Regions from separate parts of the Halomonas sp. AOP43-A1-21 genome, predicted to be linked through region 2. Evidence: predicted binding sites of a transcription regulator. Region 2 holds the regulator's gene; each other region holds the start of a gene.
The links. Region 2 encodes FliA, which starts transcription of late flagellar genes. Its sites were predicted from a motif close to CTAAAGTTNNNNNNNNNNCNGCCGATA; they were not measured.

Region 1 (4,462 bases), on a different contig from region 2:
GAATCTTCCACCCAGTCTTCTGGCAGTATGCGTTCCCCATCAATCATGCCATCGTTGCGGTACAGCTCGCCCACCTCTATCAACGCGCGTGGCGAAAGCTGCATATCGTTGCCGCCAAAATAAATGCCCTGAGGGTCGCGCGGCCAGGGCGGGATTGAGATATTGAGCGGATCGCCCACCAGCCGCTTTGCAAGTGCATGGGTAGTTTCACCGCTTGCATAGGTAAGCGTAGCCGAAAGCAGGTGGCTGGTGCCGGTGGAATACAGCATCCGCCCGCCGGGCTCATCGACGAATGGGCGGCTCAGCGCGTCGTTAATCCAGTTGGCGCTTGCCACCCAGGCGCTGTAATTGCCGCCTGAAGTACGCTCTAGCCCCGCCTGCTGAGCCAATAGGTGCTCAACCGTAATATCGCTAACACGTGGATCTAACCCTGAAGGCAGGCGGTCGCCGAATAGCGCCACCATGGGCTGCTCGACGGATTCAATAATGCCTTCTTCAATGGCCGCGCCGGTAACGGCCGCCAGCACGGTTTTGGAAAGCGACTTGATATTGGCTGGCTGCGCAGTGCCGGGGCCACCTTGGTGATATTCATGGATAATCTCGCCATCATAGGCAACTACCACGCTGTGTATGCGGCTTAATTGGCTGGTTTGCTGATCTAGCGTCTGCAGTGCATGCGCTGAAGGTTCATCAGCGGCTGCATAGGCGGTGAGTAACAAAGAAATAACAGCTAACGGAACAAGCCAAGCAGACGCGCGCATCACAACACCTTCGATATAAGTGGCAAAGATTCGAGGTCTAGAAGTAAGAGAGGTTCCACCGCAGATAGCTACTAGACGAAAGAGGACTGTCTGGATCTGAAATGGAGCGCTTCATTATTAAAGGCCATATTTGACATTCTATAGTCATTTTAAGTGTATAATGGTTTATAAATAGACCATTATTTATAGGTTTTCTATGGCGCTCACTCACTCTTTGCTTGCTCCTGGCGAGCTGTCTCAGCAGGTTGGTGCCAACGCACGAGAAGCGCGACTGGCAAAAAACCTTTCTCGTAAAACCTTGGCGCAGATGACGGGTATTTCAGAGTCCACCATCAAACGATTCGAATCCAGTGGGCAAATAACCCTTGATAGCCTGGTGCTCATTGCCACGGCGCTGGGCACCACACGCCAAATTGCCGAGCTATTCAAGCATGAGCACCCCGTATCACTTGAAGAGATCAAGCAGGCAGGGCGTGCCCGGGGGCGAAAATGAAGCGTATTCACACCGTAGAGGTACTGTTGGCAGGTAACCCTGTAGGGGAACTCGTCGCTAGCCGACAGGGCATCTATTTTGCCTATTGCCCGCAGTGGATAGCGGAAAGCCCAATTTAAAGCTAGCGAAAAGTGTATTAAATTTGAGCGACAAAAAGCTCCAAGAGCAAGTAAAGGAATCCGCGCTTATCCGCGTAGTTCCTAGAAGACAGGACGATGAGTAAAATTTTGGAGAGCGTTCTTCAGGATGCCAAGGCTCTACATCGTGCGGGTGGAATTACTAACGTTACCATGCGTGAATTTGAGTCTTTGTGTGTTCCTGAGGTTAAGGTACTAGACGCGAAAGAAATTTCTGGTCTGCGTAAGAAATTAAAAGTCAGCCAGCAAGTCATGGCTGAGTGTGTGAACGTCTCCATGGAGTCTGTTCGCAAGTGGGAAAGTGGAGATAGGACGCCTTCTGGTTCGTCACTACGCTTGCTCAATGTTCTCCGTAGCAAAGGTCTTGAAGTCCTTCGGTAAGCTTATCCGAATGGTCATCCCTTTACCGTGAGTTAGAAATCGATGCCAAGCAGCAGAAAATGATCCAGCAAGCATTCGACGAAAACCGCAAACGCCTTTAACGTGAGCACTGCAGCCACATACGCTCAGCCGCCTTCTGAAGGAAAATGCAGGAATATTACGCAAAGAGGCAGAAAGCCTGCTAGGCTGAAGGCGTTACTTCGAAGTAAGCAACCCTTTGATTTCACCCAAAACGCAAACTAGCAAGGAGCGCCGACATGCGTAATATCATTTATATCGTAGGTCTGATTGTTGTTGTACTGTTCATCCTTTCGATGCTCGGCCTGCGTTAATCGCGCCAATAAAAAGCCCACAGGCAAAACCTGTGGGCTTTTTTGTGCGTGTCTGTTTGTGTTTACGCGAGTACCTTTTTTCACCGCGCTTTAAGCGCAGTCAGCCGCCCCTTGGCCGAACATATCGAACATCAGCTCACGGCCCATGGCCGTCAAAACAAAGCGGCCATATCCATTAAGGGTGGCAGCGCCGCTGGTTTCCAAAATCTCCTGGCAGGCTGCCCACTCAGTTGCCTGCGCGCGCAAGGCGCTAAGTTCACGCTCGGTCAGGCCGCGTTGCGAGAGCGTAATGCTCTCAAGCACATACCCATGGTCATAAAGCATTTCTGCTACCGCTGAAAGGCAGTGGCGAAGGCTACGCTGAGCGTTGGTAGCAGGCGTGTGGCTGGAGTCGTAAACGTACTGTGCATGCATGATGCGATGTCCTGCGAACGGCGCGAGTGAATATGTTGCGGTGCATTGTAAAGCAGGTGGGGTGTTAGACCAAGGTCTAATTTTTAACAATTATCTTTAATTTTTATTGTTTTTAACATAGTGGTAATAATACTTAAATACGCTAAGTTACTTAGTTATGGGTAAGTTGTTAGCCATCTAATGATGTTTTAAGATTCTGATAGTAGACACTATTTTTTTAATTACACACAGTGGCTGCATAGAAATAATTGTGGATGAACATAGCTGGATTATAGGCAGTTTACCTTTAGTTACCTTCCGCTACTTAATTTACCACCGATAGAGCTTAAGTATCGGGTTTAATAGTCGAGAATAAACAACAAGCATAATTAATGTATTCCTCAATGAAGGTCAGCGGTATTTATATGCAAAGCAGGCAAATGATGCTGTAAAGAGCTGCTACGAGGGTTGAAACTGTTAAGGATATATTCGTATGGAAAAATCTCCTGAGCAAACGATTGCCTGCTACCAGTTGCAGTTCGGTCAGTTGGAAAGCATGGTGGCGCAGATGAACCAAGTCAGCAGCTACCTTATTCAGCAGTTTGATGCGCTCTATGTCCAGCTAGGTCGAGGTTAGCGATGAGAGGCGGTAACGTAATTGTTCATTAGTCTCTTTGCATTTAATGCCTGCCGCTCTTGGTAGACATTGTCTTGATCAGAGTCAGTAGTTAAAACATAAAATAGCGTTAAAGTTATCAGCATTTCGGCCGATAAAGCTGTTAATGACGTATGCGTGCCAACAGAACATGGCACCTTTTAAACGGTTTAGTCTTTTGACTGAGGAGCAGCCAGTATGGCATCAATTACCTCCCTTGGCGTTGGATCAGGGTTAGATCTCACCGGCCTGCTGGATGAGCTTCAAAAAGCCGAGCGCGGTAAACTGGAGCCGATTACACAGCAGAAAGCCGATCAGAAAGCCAAGATTTCCGCTTACGGTCAGCTACAAACCTCGCTTAACGCTTTTAACGATGCGGTTGCCAAGATCAATGACCCAAAGCTTTACCAGAGCCTTTCCGCCAATGTGCGTGGCGATGATATTAAAGCCACTACTTCAGCGAGCGCATTACCCGGTAGCTATCGAGTAGAAGTTAGTCAGCTAGCGACATCGGGTTCGCTGGCCTCTACTCGCGTTGACGAGAAAGATCAACCGCTCGATTTGCAAGGCGCTACTTCAATCAAGCTAAATTTTGCGGGCAGCGATTCGGTCGATATCGAGATTAGTGCCGAGAGCTCTCTAAACGATATTCGTGACGCAATTAACGCCAATAAAAACGCCGGTGTGAATGCCACGATTATTAATGATGGCGAAGGTTACCGTTTAGCATTAAGTTCCAAAGCCACTGGCAAAGACGCTTCTATCGATAGTTTTAGCTTTGTAGGCGCGGGCGGGGTAGCAGTTACCGGCCCGTTCGGTGAAGCAACAGAAGTCGGAGCCAAGCGCCAGGGGATGGATGCTTCCCTAACAGTTAACGGCATCGCGATCACCAGCGCTAAAAATCAAGTGGAAGGTGCTATTCAGGGGGTAACGCTTAACCTGGGCGAGTTAAGCCTTGCTGAAGGTGAAAAAGCGACCAGCACGGTTAATATTGAGCGCGATACTTTAAAACAGCGTGAAGCGATTAACGGCTTTGTCAAAGCGTTTAACGATTTAAAAGACACGACAGCCACACTCACTAGCTTTAATGCTGAAAGCGGAGCCGCAGGCGAATTGCTAGGTGATCGAACAATTCGCACCATAGAGTCCCGCCTGCGTAGCGTGCTCACCGGCGGTGTTGAAGGTGGCGAGTTTTCTACGCTAAGCCAGTTGGGCATTACCTTACAGAATGACGGCAAGTTAAAGGTCGATGACGCTAAATTAGACGGCTTGGTCGCTAATAACCCGCAAGCGTTGAGTGCGTTTTTTGC
Region 2 (4,462 bases):
TCACTGCTACCGATAATTTCCTCATACCAGGCAGCTGGCGGCGAATTGCATATTGACGGCGTGACTTGGCTGGTCGGCTGCATGGACCAGTAGAGCGCCTCAACCTGCTCGGGCCGAAAGAAGCATAGCCATGCGCGCTGTGCCGGATTCATAGGTAGCGGTACGGCAAGCACCCCAGACTGCTCTGGCATGGCAAGCGAACTGGTGAGCGGCTCTTTAGCGATGCGGCGAGTACACCATGGCCCGCTATGCGTATGGGCATTGCCTAAACGAATCACAAATTGGCTAATCGCCTCAGGTGTGGGCGTCTTTCCAACCTGATAGACGGCCCCTGCAATCCACAGCGCAATGCCGTGGGCACGGAACATCGTCATCCACGTATCAGCATGATTAAACAGCAGTTGCTGCGGGCTTTGTGGTTCTTGGTGCGGGCTGGTAGCAGGCATCAGGCTGTCCTGGACACGCTTTAGATAGCGCGCTTCCTGACGAGCGCGCAGCAGTGCCAGCCGCTCGGTCACCATTTGTACCAAGATATGTACCGCATCCCGAACCGAGGCCGGTACCGGATGCGGCGTAGTCGAAAAGCAGGAAAGCAGTCCCCAAAGGCCTGTGTCACGCTGCATAGCCACGCACAGCATGGAACGCACACCTAGCGACTCCATATAGCACTGCCGCTCTGGGGCTGGCGCACGAAGTACGCTCGCGTCTAAATTGATCGGAAAGTCGTTAGGCACAAGTTGTTCAAATGACGCGTTGGCATCTTCAATAAAGCGTACAGGATGGCGTGCATAGGCACGTCGAAGCGTTGGTGGAACGTCACTTGCCGCCATCCGTTGCCCCACTAAAGCCGGCAGCTGGGTATCTTTAGCCTCGGCCACAATATGGCCATGCCAGTCAGGGTCAAAATGACAGACAGTCACGCGTTCGAAACCCGTTAGCTGGCGGACTTCATTCACCAAATAGGTGAGCAACTCGTCTTGATTGGCCGCTTCTGTGAGCTTAATAAATTGCTCATTGATCGCCCCTAGCAGGCGTCGCTGCCCCACAATGACAAGCGGCTCAATCTCCATGATGACGTGTTCACCGCTTCGGTAAGCACGCAGCTGCAGACGGGCCTGCTTATCCGATCCATGGTTGAATACTAGCGGTGCCGCTAGCCGCTGCTGACCCTGTAGCTCACGCCGAGCCCGTTGAGCCATACGCTTACCCAACAGTTGATTTAGCGTTATCTTCTGCGAAGAGGCGCTTAAACCGACCAGCGCTTCAAGGTTAGTGCTGGTGGCTTGAATATGCCGACTATCGGCATCAAGCACCAGTAAGGCACCAAATGACTGCAGTAAAGGGTGATGCTTAGACACAAACCCGACCTTCAGTAAATTGATTTACCCCTCTGACTGATGACGCAACAATAGTTCAACGCGCCGGTTAGCGGCTCGTCCATCAGGCGTTGCGTTACTCTCCATGGGTTGGGTGTCAGCATAACCAACGGCCCGCATACGAGAAATAGCCACCCCCTGACGCTCTAGATGACGCATCACAGCAATTGCGCGTCCAGCAGACAGCTCCCAGTTGGAGGGGAATCGGGGAGTCGCAATAGGAATGTTGTCAGTGTGCCCCTCAACTGATATTTGGCCGTCAAAGGTTGCCAACGCTTCTATAACGCTTTCTATCACATCTTGTCCCTGAGCGGTTAGTACTGCCTCACCACTGGGAAACAAAAGGTTGTCATCAATGCGCAGCGTAACGCCGCCCTGGCCTTGCGATACGCTAACGCCTGGGATATCCAGGGCCACCATCTGTGGCTGTAAACCGCTATGCCGCGGGTAGATTCCGGTCGCAAGCGTGGCTAGCGGTAGCGCTTCAGCCACGCTTGCGCCTATGCCTCCGCCCTCATCCGCCTCACTGCCACCCGGAGGTGACAGAGCCAGCAGCAGTACAAATAACGTAATCAGCAGGGTCAGTACATCTAAGTAGCTGGTAAGCCAACTCTCATCGCTTTCGCTCTGCCCTGCCGGCATTTCCAATGCATGACGAGTATCGCGATCCAGCATCGTGTTAGCCCTTCGCCGCCGCGCTTGAGGGATCCGGTCGCGGCTTTATGCTGGCATCACGAATTTCATCATTATAATTAGCAATAAACGAATTCAGCGTCTCTTCAATAAATGAAGGCAGGCGCCGTTTAGTAATCAGGGAAATGCCTTCCAATACCATGTTCATGGTGATCAGACGCTCTTCCGTACGCCGTTCAAGCTTGACAGCTATCGGCTTGAATACCAGGTTGGCCAGCAAAATACCGTAAAACGTCGTTAGCAGCGCTACCGCCATGCGTGGGCCAATCACATCCAGGTCGCCTGCATCCATGACTTCGAGCATATTCACCAGCCCAACGAGCGTACCGATCATGCCAAACGCTGGCGCATAGGTCGCCATGGTGCGAAAAATTTGCGCTTCCGCATGCTCGCGGGCTTTTAAACGGGCGATACGCCAACGCAGCATATCGAAAATTTCGTCTTCTTTAGTATTGGCAATCACCAGTTGAATGCCGGTACGTAAAAATGGGTTACGTGTATGCACCAGCTCTTTTTCCACCGCCCTTACATCGCCTTTAAACCATAGCCGGGACATAGCAACCAGTTCATTGATATCGTCACGTGCATAGGTGTTTTCACGCCGAAAGACGAGGCCCACCAGACGCACCACACGCAACACTTCCTTTAGCGGGTAGCTGATAAACGTGGCTGCCAACGTGCCGGTCACCACGATCGCTAAACCGGGCAGGTTGATAAAGCTTTCCGGAGACTCTGCAGTAAAAAACAGAACGCTCACCAGCAGTAGCATACTGGCGAATATACCTATCAGCGTAGACGGGTTCATCAACGGTTCCTTGCCGGTTATGGTGTAGATAGAAGCGGTTCAAGCAGAATCGTGTAAGCGGGCCCGCAGTCGGCTTATCGCCTGGCTATGCAGCTGCGACACACGTGACTCCGTCACTCCGAGCACGGCTCCCACTTCTTTAAGATTCAGCTCTTCTTGGTAATAAAGCGCCATCAGCAGTTTTTCCCGCTCAGGGAGCGCCTCAATGGCGGCGATTAACGTTTGCCGCTGCTGCTCATCAAGCAGCTTTTCAAACGGTAAATTGCTGACATCGAAGCTTGCTGGCTCGCCGCCATCAGCGACAAGTTCCTCAAACGGCAGTAACTGGCCGCTATTGGTGTCGTTAAGCAGCTGCTGATATTCATCGAGCGGCATATCAAGTTCAAGCGCAATTTCTTTTTCTTCCGGTGGGCGCCCCAATTGCTGCTCCAGCCGGCGTACCGTGTCATCCATTGCGCGAGCAGCCCTCCTTACGCTGCGCGGCATCCAGTCCCGAGTGCGCAGCTCATCCACCATCGCACCACGGATACGTTGGCTTGCAAAGGTCGCAAAACTGGCTCCTTGAGCGGCGTCAAAACGACCTAGCGCTTCTAAAAGCCCTACCGTGCCTGCCTGGATAAGATCGTCAAGTTCAATGCTTGCGGGCAACCTGACCTGCAGCGTTAAGGCGTGACGTCTTACCAGTGGCATATACTGCGCTAACAGCTCACCTTGTTTGATTCTGCCTTTTGCTGTGTACATCTTATTGCCTCGCGGCTATACAACTTTTACTGGTAGTTCACGATTACATTCAGCCCTTGCACGCGGACAGGGCGCTGACCTGGCATTAAGGCAAAGCGGAACTGCAGTGGAACATCCGCTTGCCTGCCCGCCAGTTGGGTAATGGTACCGCGCCCGCCACTCAGCGCAACGCACTGCTCTGGATGACATAGCCAAGCATTAATGGGTACCCCTGGAGGCGCGTCAAGCCGCCAGTGTATACGGTCAAGAACACCGTCATGCGCAAGTGCCCCATTGGGTGGCACTATTGGCTGACTGCGGCTTTCACGATCACTCATTGCCACCATCACGCTGGGCACCGACGCACTCCAACTGCCCGCAGCCCCAGCCGTGCCGATAATACCCAAGAGGCCACTTACCACACAGACTACCTTTAACCATCCGCTTAGCATACTTAGCATTCCCTCAGATCGACGGCTTGGCATAAGCCTTACATAGAAGCGCCTGCATGTCGCTTTCAGCGTGCCAGCAATAACAAATCGGTCGCCAAATAATGCGCAGCGGCTTCGCGCAAGTTACTTAGTAGCCCTTGGCGCGGCAAATACGGCTCGTGGAGTGCCAACAAGCGGCGCGGCCCACCATTTTCACGTGCCAGGCGTAAGGCGCGGTACATTTGTGCAAACGCATCAGCCTCACTGTTAACCCATAGTGCCCAGCGCGCGTGCTTAGCGCTTAACTGAGCCAGTTCGGACGCATCGGCCTTGACCACGCAAATAGCCCAGTCATCAGGATCGCCCGCCCAGTGGCGTCCCAGGGCAGCCCACTGCGCCAGGCGGCTCTTTACCTGATTGGCCGACGGTGCCCCACG
Region 3 (3,630 bases), on a different contig from region 2:
CGTCATTTCCGCATGCACGGGAATTAGCTTCACCATGTTGCCATCGCCCAACTCAGTCAGTATATCTACCAGCAGGCGAAGCGCACTGACAGGCACTTCAACCTGATGTGCTTCCCCGTCTTTACCAGTGAGGGATACTTTCTGAGTAGAAGCTTGTGTCTCAACATAGGCGGCAAGCTCCCTACTCGATAGCTTGGCAAGAACGGCCTCCTCTTGACTGGGTAACAGGCTAGAAAGTGCAGTCATCATCTTTACTCCTCAGGTATTTTACAAAAATATATCATTGCAACAGTCTAGCATTATTCGCATTATTCGAAAGCATTAAAAAAGTTTCGGTGAAGACAATGACCCAGGCAGGCGACACAGCGAAAACCATTCTCAAATTTCAAAGCAGCAACATCGCCAGCGTATGTTCGCGCTGCTGTTTAATGGATCTATCGAGGATATCGAGAAGGTGTTCGTAATCTTCAGACATGGTTTTATCCAGCCCATGCGCTTCTGCTTGATCAATCGTGGCTTGCGTGTCGCGGATTACTTTTTCCAGTTCCAGCGCTACGCGTTCATGGTCATCGGGACGCATAACAACCTCCAAGTGATATCGATAACCGCTTACTCAGCCTAGTAAACAACCTGCCTGCTACCAGCGCATAAATAAAAACCGACCCCCTTAGGGGCCGGTTCATTAAGGCAATTGATAAGATGGTTATCTCATCACCACCAAGGGCTAGCTTAGCCCAGCAGAGACAGTACAGACTGCGGGATCTGGTTCGCCTGGGCCAGTACAGAAGTACCCGCCTGCTGAAGGATCTGCGCGCGAGTCATGTTGGCAACTTCAACTGCATAGTCGGCATCTTCGATGCGCGAACGAGCAGAAGACAGGTTGGTCTCGTTGGTGTTCAGGTTGGTGATAGCATCGCCAAAACGGTTCTGAACCGCACCCAGCTCGGAACGCAGGCTGTCGACTTTGTTCAACGCTTTGTCGATTAGGGCCATTGGATCATTGGTGCTTGCACCAGCGAACTTATCCGTAGCAGCATCGCCACTAAGAACGATTGAGGTAGCAGTTGAGTCGAAGTCTTCTGTAGGCGTGTCTCCACCATTTGCAAGCGCACCGGCGTCAATAGCGTAGTTACCGCCTTGAACCGTTACAAATGCAGTAGCTGCACCTGTTGCGTCAGCCCCAACTTTTACAGGTTGGCTTGTAAGGTTAATCTCGGAAGCAACAGCAATACCGCTATCAGGATCAGAGTAATCAACGTTAGCGGTATTTAGCACTACTTCGCCAGTCGCATCATCAACAGAGGCAGCGTAAAAGTTATCACCAGACTTAACTACAAACTGATCCGTTGCATTGCCACTAGCATCTAGCGTGTTACGCAGAGAAAGTGTCGAAGCATCTACATCAAGAGCCGTCGCCGCTGCACTCAGGTCAACGTCCTGTGGTGTAGCACCACCATTAGTAACTTGGGTGATAGCTTCGCTAACGTTCAGGCTATTTTTCGATACAGAGAAACCATCCATACCCAGAGTATTGGAGTTGATTTTCTGCAAGTTGACAGAAATGGCTTCACCATCGTTCGCGCCAACCTGAATTTTCAGGGCCTGATCGCTGTCCAGAACTTTAACACCGTTGAAATCAGTCTGTTCAGAAATACGATCGATTTCTGACAAACGCTGGGTGATCTCATCCTGGATGGATTTAAGGTCGTCCTGAGAGTTAGTGCCGTTACCAGCCTGCACTGTCAGTTCACGAACACGCTGAAGGTTGTCGTTGATCTGGTTCAGCGAACCTTCAGCCGTTTGTGCTACTGAGATACCGTCATTGGCGTTACGCTGTGCCTGGGCCAGACCAGTGATCTGAGCGCTCATGCGGTTAGCGATGGCCTGACCGGCAGCGTCGTCTTTCGCGCTGTTGATACGCAGGCCAGAGCTCAAGCGCTCCATGGAAGTGGCCAGAGAGCTTTGTGATTTGGACAGGTTGGACTGGCCAATCATGGAAGTAATGTTGGTATTGATCACTGACATGGTGGTATTCCCCTTTCAATAAGACTGGCCACGTGGCCCGCTGTTCGACGTGTTGTGCGCCGTTATACTTAATAACGGCGCAGTAGGGGAAAGCTTTAGGGGAGTTAGTAAAAAATAATGTAACTGTTGGTAACGAGGGGATTAGAAATATTTACAAATGCCAGGCCCAGCACTTTGTGGGAGCTGAGTTCACTCGGCGATGGCGGCGTTAGCCGCCCTTACCCCGCCAAGCCGCTGCATGCGGCGCTTCACTCAGCGCGTAGCCACGTTCTCAATGCCAAATATGCTGCTTAAAGGATTTTCACAAGACTTCGCACTGAACAGAGAGGATGCTTTCGTTAATGCCGTGTTTCAGCACGTAGCCTCTCAACATCTTCAATGGGCAGTTCCTCAATCTCGGCAATCAATTGATCCGTCATTTCAGTGAGCGCGATCAACTTACGCGCCGCATTACGTTTAGCTTCCAGAGTTCCCTGCTGATGCCCTTCTTGGCGGCCTTCCTGACGACCTTCCTGACGCTCTTTCTTCACCAGGTTTTCCAGGTTTTCTGCCAACATGTCTTTGTCCTCCACCAGACTGGTGAGCGTTTCAAGGTTAACGCCTGCGCCAAGCCGCTGCATGTGGCGCTTCACCCAACGGGTAATAATAGGGTCTATTCGCGGTTTATGCGGGTCTGCCTGAATAATCGCGACTATTCGATCAACCGCCTGTTGCAAGCTTTCCCAGCTCGTGGCCGCATTCTCAATGCCGAATATACCGCTTAGAGGGCTATGACGCTGTGCCAGTTCCTGATTGCTATAGGCGCCTTCGTCAATGACATAATAGCGCAAATGCGGTTGATACGGTTTCAGGAAAGCGGGCGGTTCTGGCTGCACCATGTCGTAAATATCTTGCGGGGCTGTCCAGCGGGGGTTGCCGTTGTATAACACGACAGGGAACACGGGCGGCAAGCCCTTGCCGGGCGTAGTAGCTTTCGCTTTTAACAGGTGGTCATAGAAGCAGGCGACATAATGCATCAGCCGGATGGGCATTGTGCGGTCTACCCGGGATTGAAACTCAAGCAGCAGGTAAAGGTAAACCTCTTGGGTCGCCCCTTGCCAGTTCACCTGCACCGACCAGACCAGGTCTTCAAACTTTTCTTCAAACAGGGGCGTAATGTAATTGCCGCTGTGAAGTTTTAACGTGCTGAAATCCATCAGTTCGGAAATTTCCGGCGGGGCAAAGCCTTCCAGCAGTTGCTGGACAAACTCTGGGTAGCTAAAAAGCTCTTTATAGCCGGTGTCGTAGTGATTCGCCATAGGCACTCCTGCGCAGTACCGGGATGTTAGCATGGCCGCGCGAGGGCTATCACTTTTGCGGCTTGGGCAGGCAGGTTGTGGGAGCTGAATTTGTTCTGCGAAGGCGGCGCCACCTGCCTCAACCCCAGCAGCGCTGCGCACTGCATTGCGGGTGCCTCGCTTCGCTCGTTACGCCGCACTACGGTTGGTCTCTCACAATAATTTGGCTCAACTGGTTTTGTGGGAGCTGAATTTATTCGGCGATGGCGGCGTTAGCCGCCCTTACTTTGGTAGCGCTGTGGGCTGCATTGCGGGTGCCTCGCTTCGC

Region 1: a site for FliA is predicted at 3,244-3,270, ahead of fliD (flagellar filament capping protein FliD). Genes of this name have one in related genera too.
Region 3: a site for FliA is predicted at 2,098-2,124, ahead of ACT3R7_RS08320 (FliC/FljB family flagellin). Genes of this name have one in related genera too.

Annotation. Positions count from the first base shown of each region.
Region 1 is NZ_JBQSWC010000011.1:59,903-64,364, forward strand. It holds gene ACT3R7_RS08285 (serine hydrolase domain-containing protein) at 1-761, opposite strand, end outside; gene ACT3R7_RS08290 (helix-turn-helix domain-containing protein) at 958-1,254, shown strand; gene ACT3R7_RS08295 (helix-turn-helix domain-containing protein) at 1,470-1,772, shown strand; gene ACT3R7_RS08300 (hypothetical protein) at 2,195-2,518, opposite strand; gene ACT3R7_RS08305 (hypothetical protein) at 2,991-3,134, shown strand; gene fliD (flagellar filament capping protein FliD) at 3,351-4,462, shown strand, end outside.
Region 2 is NZ_JBQSWC010000021.1:26,470-30,931, forward strand. It holds gene ACT3R7_RS12705 (sensor domain-containing diguanylate cyclase) at 1-1,358, opposite strand, end outside; gene ACT3R7_RS12710 (OmpA/MotB family protein) at 1,383-2,051, opposite strand; gene ACT3R7_RS12715 (motility protein A) at 2,056-2,874, opposite strand; gene ACT3R7_RS12720 (RNA polymerase sigma factor FliA) at 2,914-3,615, opposite strand; gene ACT3R7_RS12725 (flagellar protein FlhE) at 3,642-4,046, opposite strand; gene ACT3R7_RS12730 (hypothetical protein) at 4,112-4,462, opposite strand, start outside.
Region 3 is NZ_JBQSWC010000011.1:64,937-68,566, reverse strand. It holds gene ACT3R7_RS08330 (helix-turn-helix domain-containing protein) at 1-249, opposite strand, end outside; gene ACT3R7_RS08325 (hypothetical protein) at 386-580, opposite strand; gene ACT3R7_RS08320 (FliC/FljB family flagellin) at 730-2,025, opposite strand; gene ACT3R7_RS08315 (Rpn family recombination-promoting nuclease/putative transposase) at 2,364-3,323, opposite strand.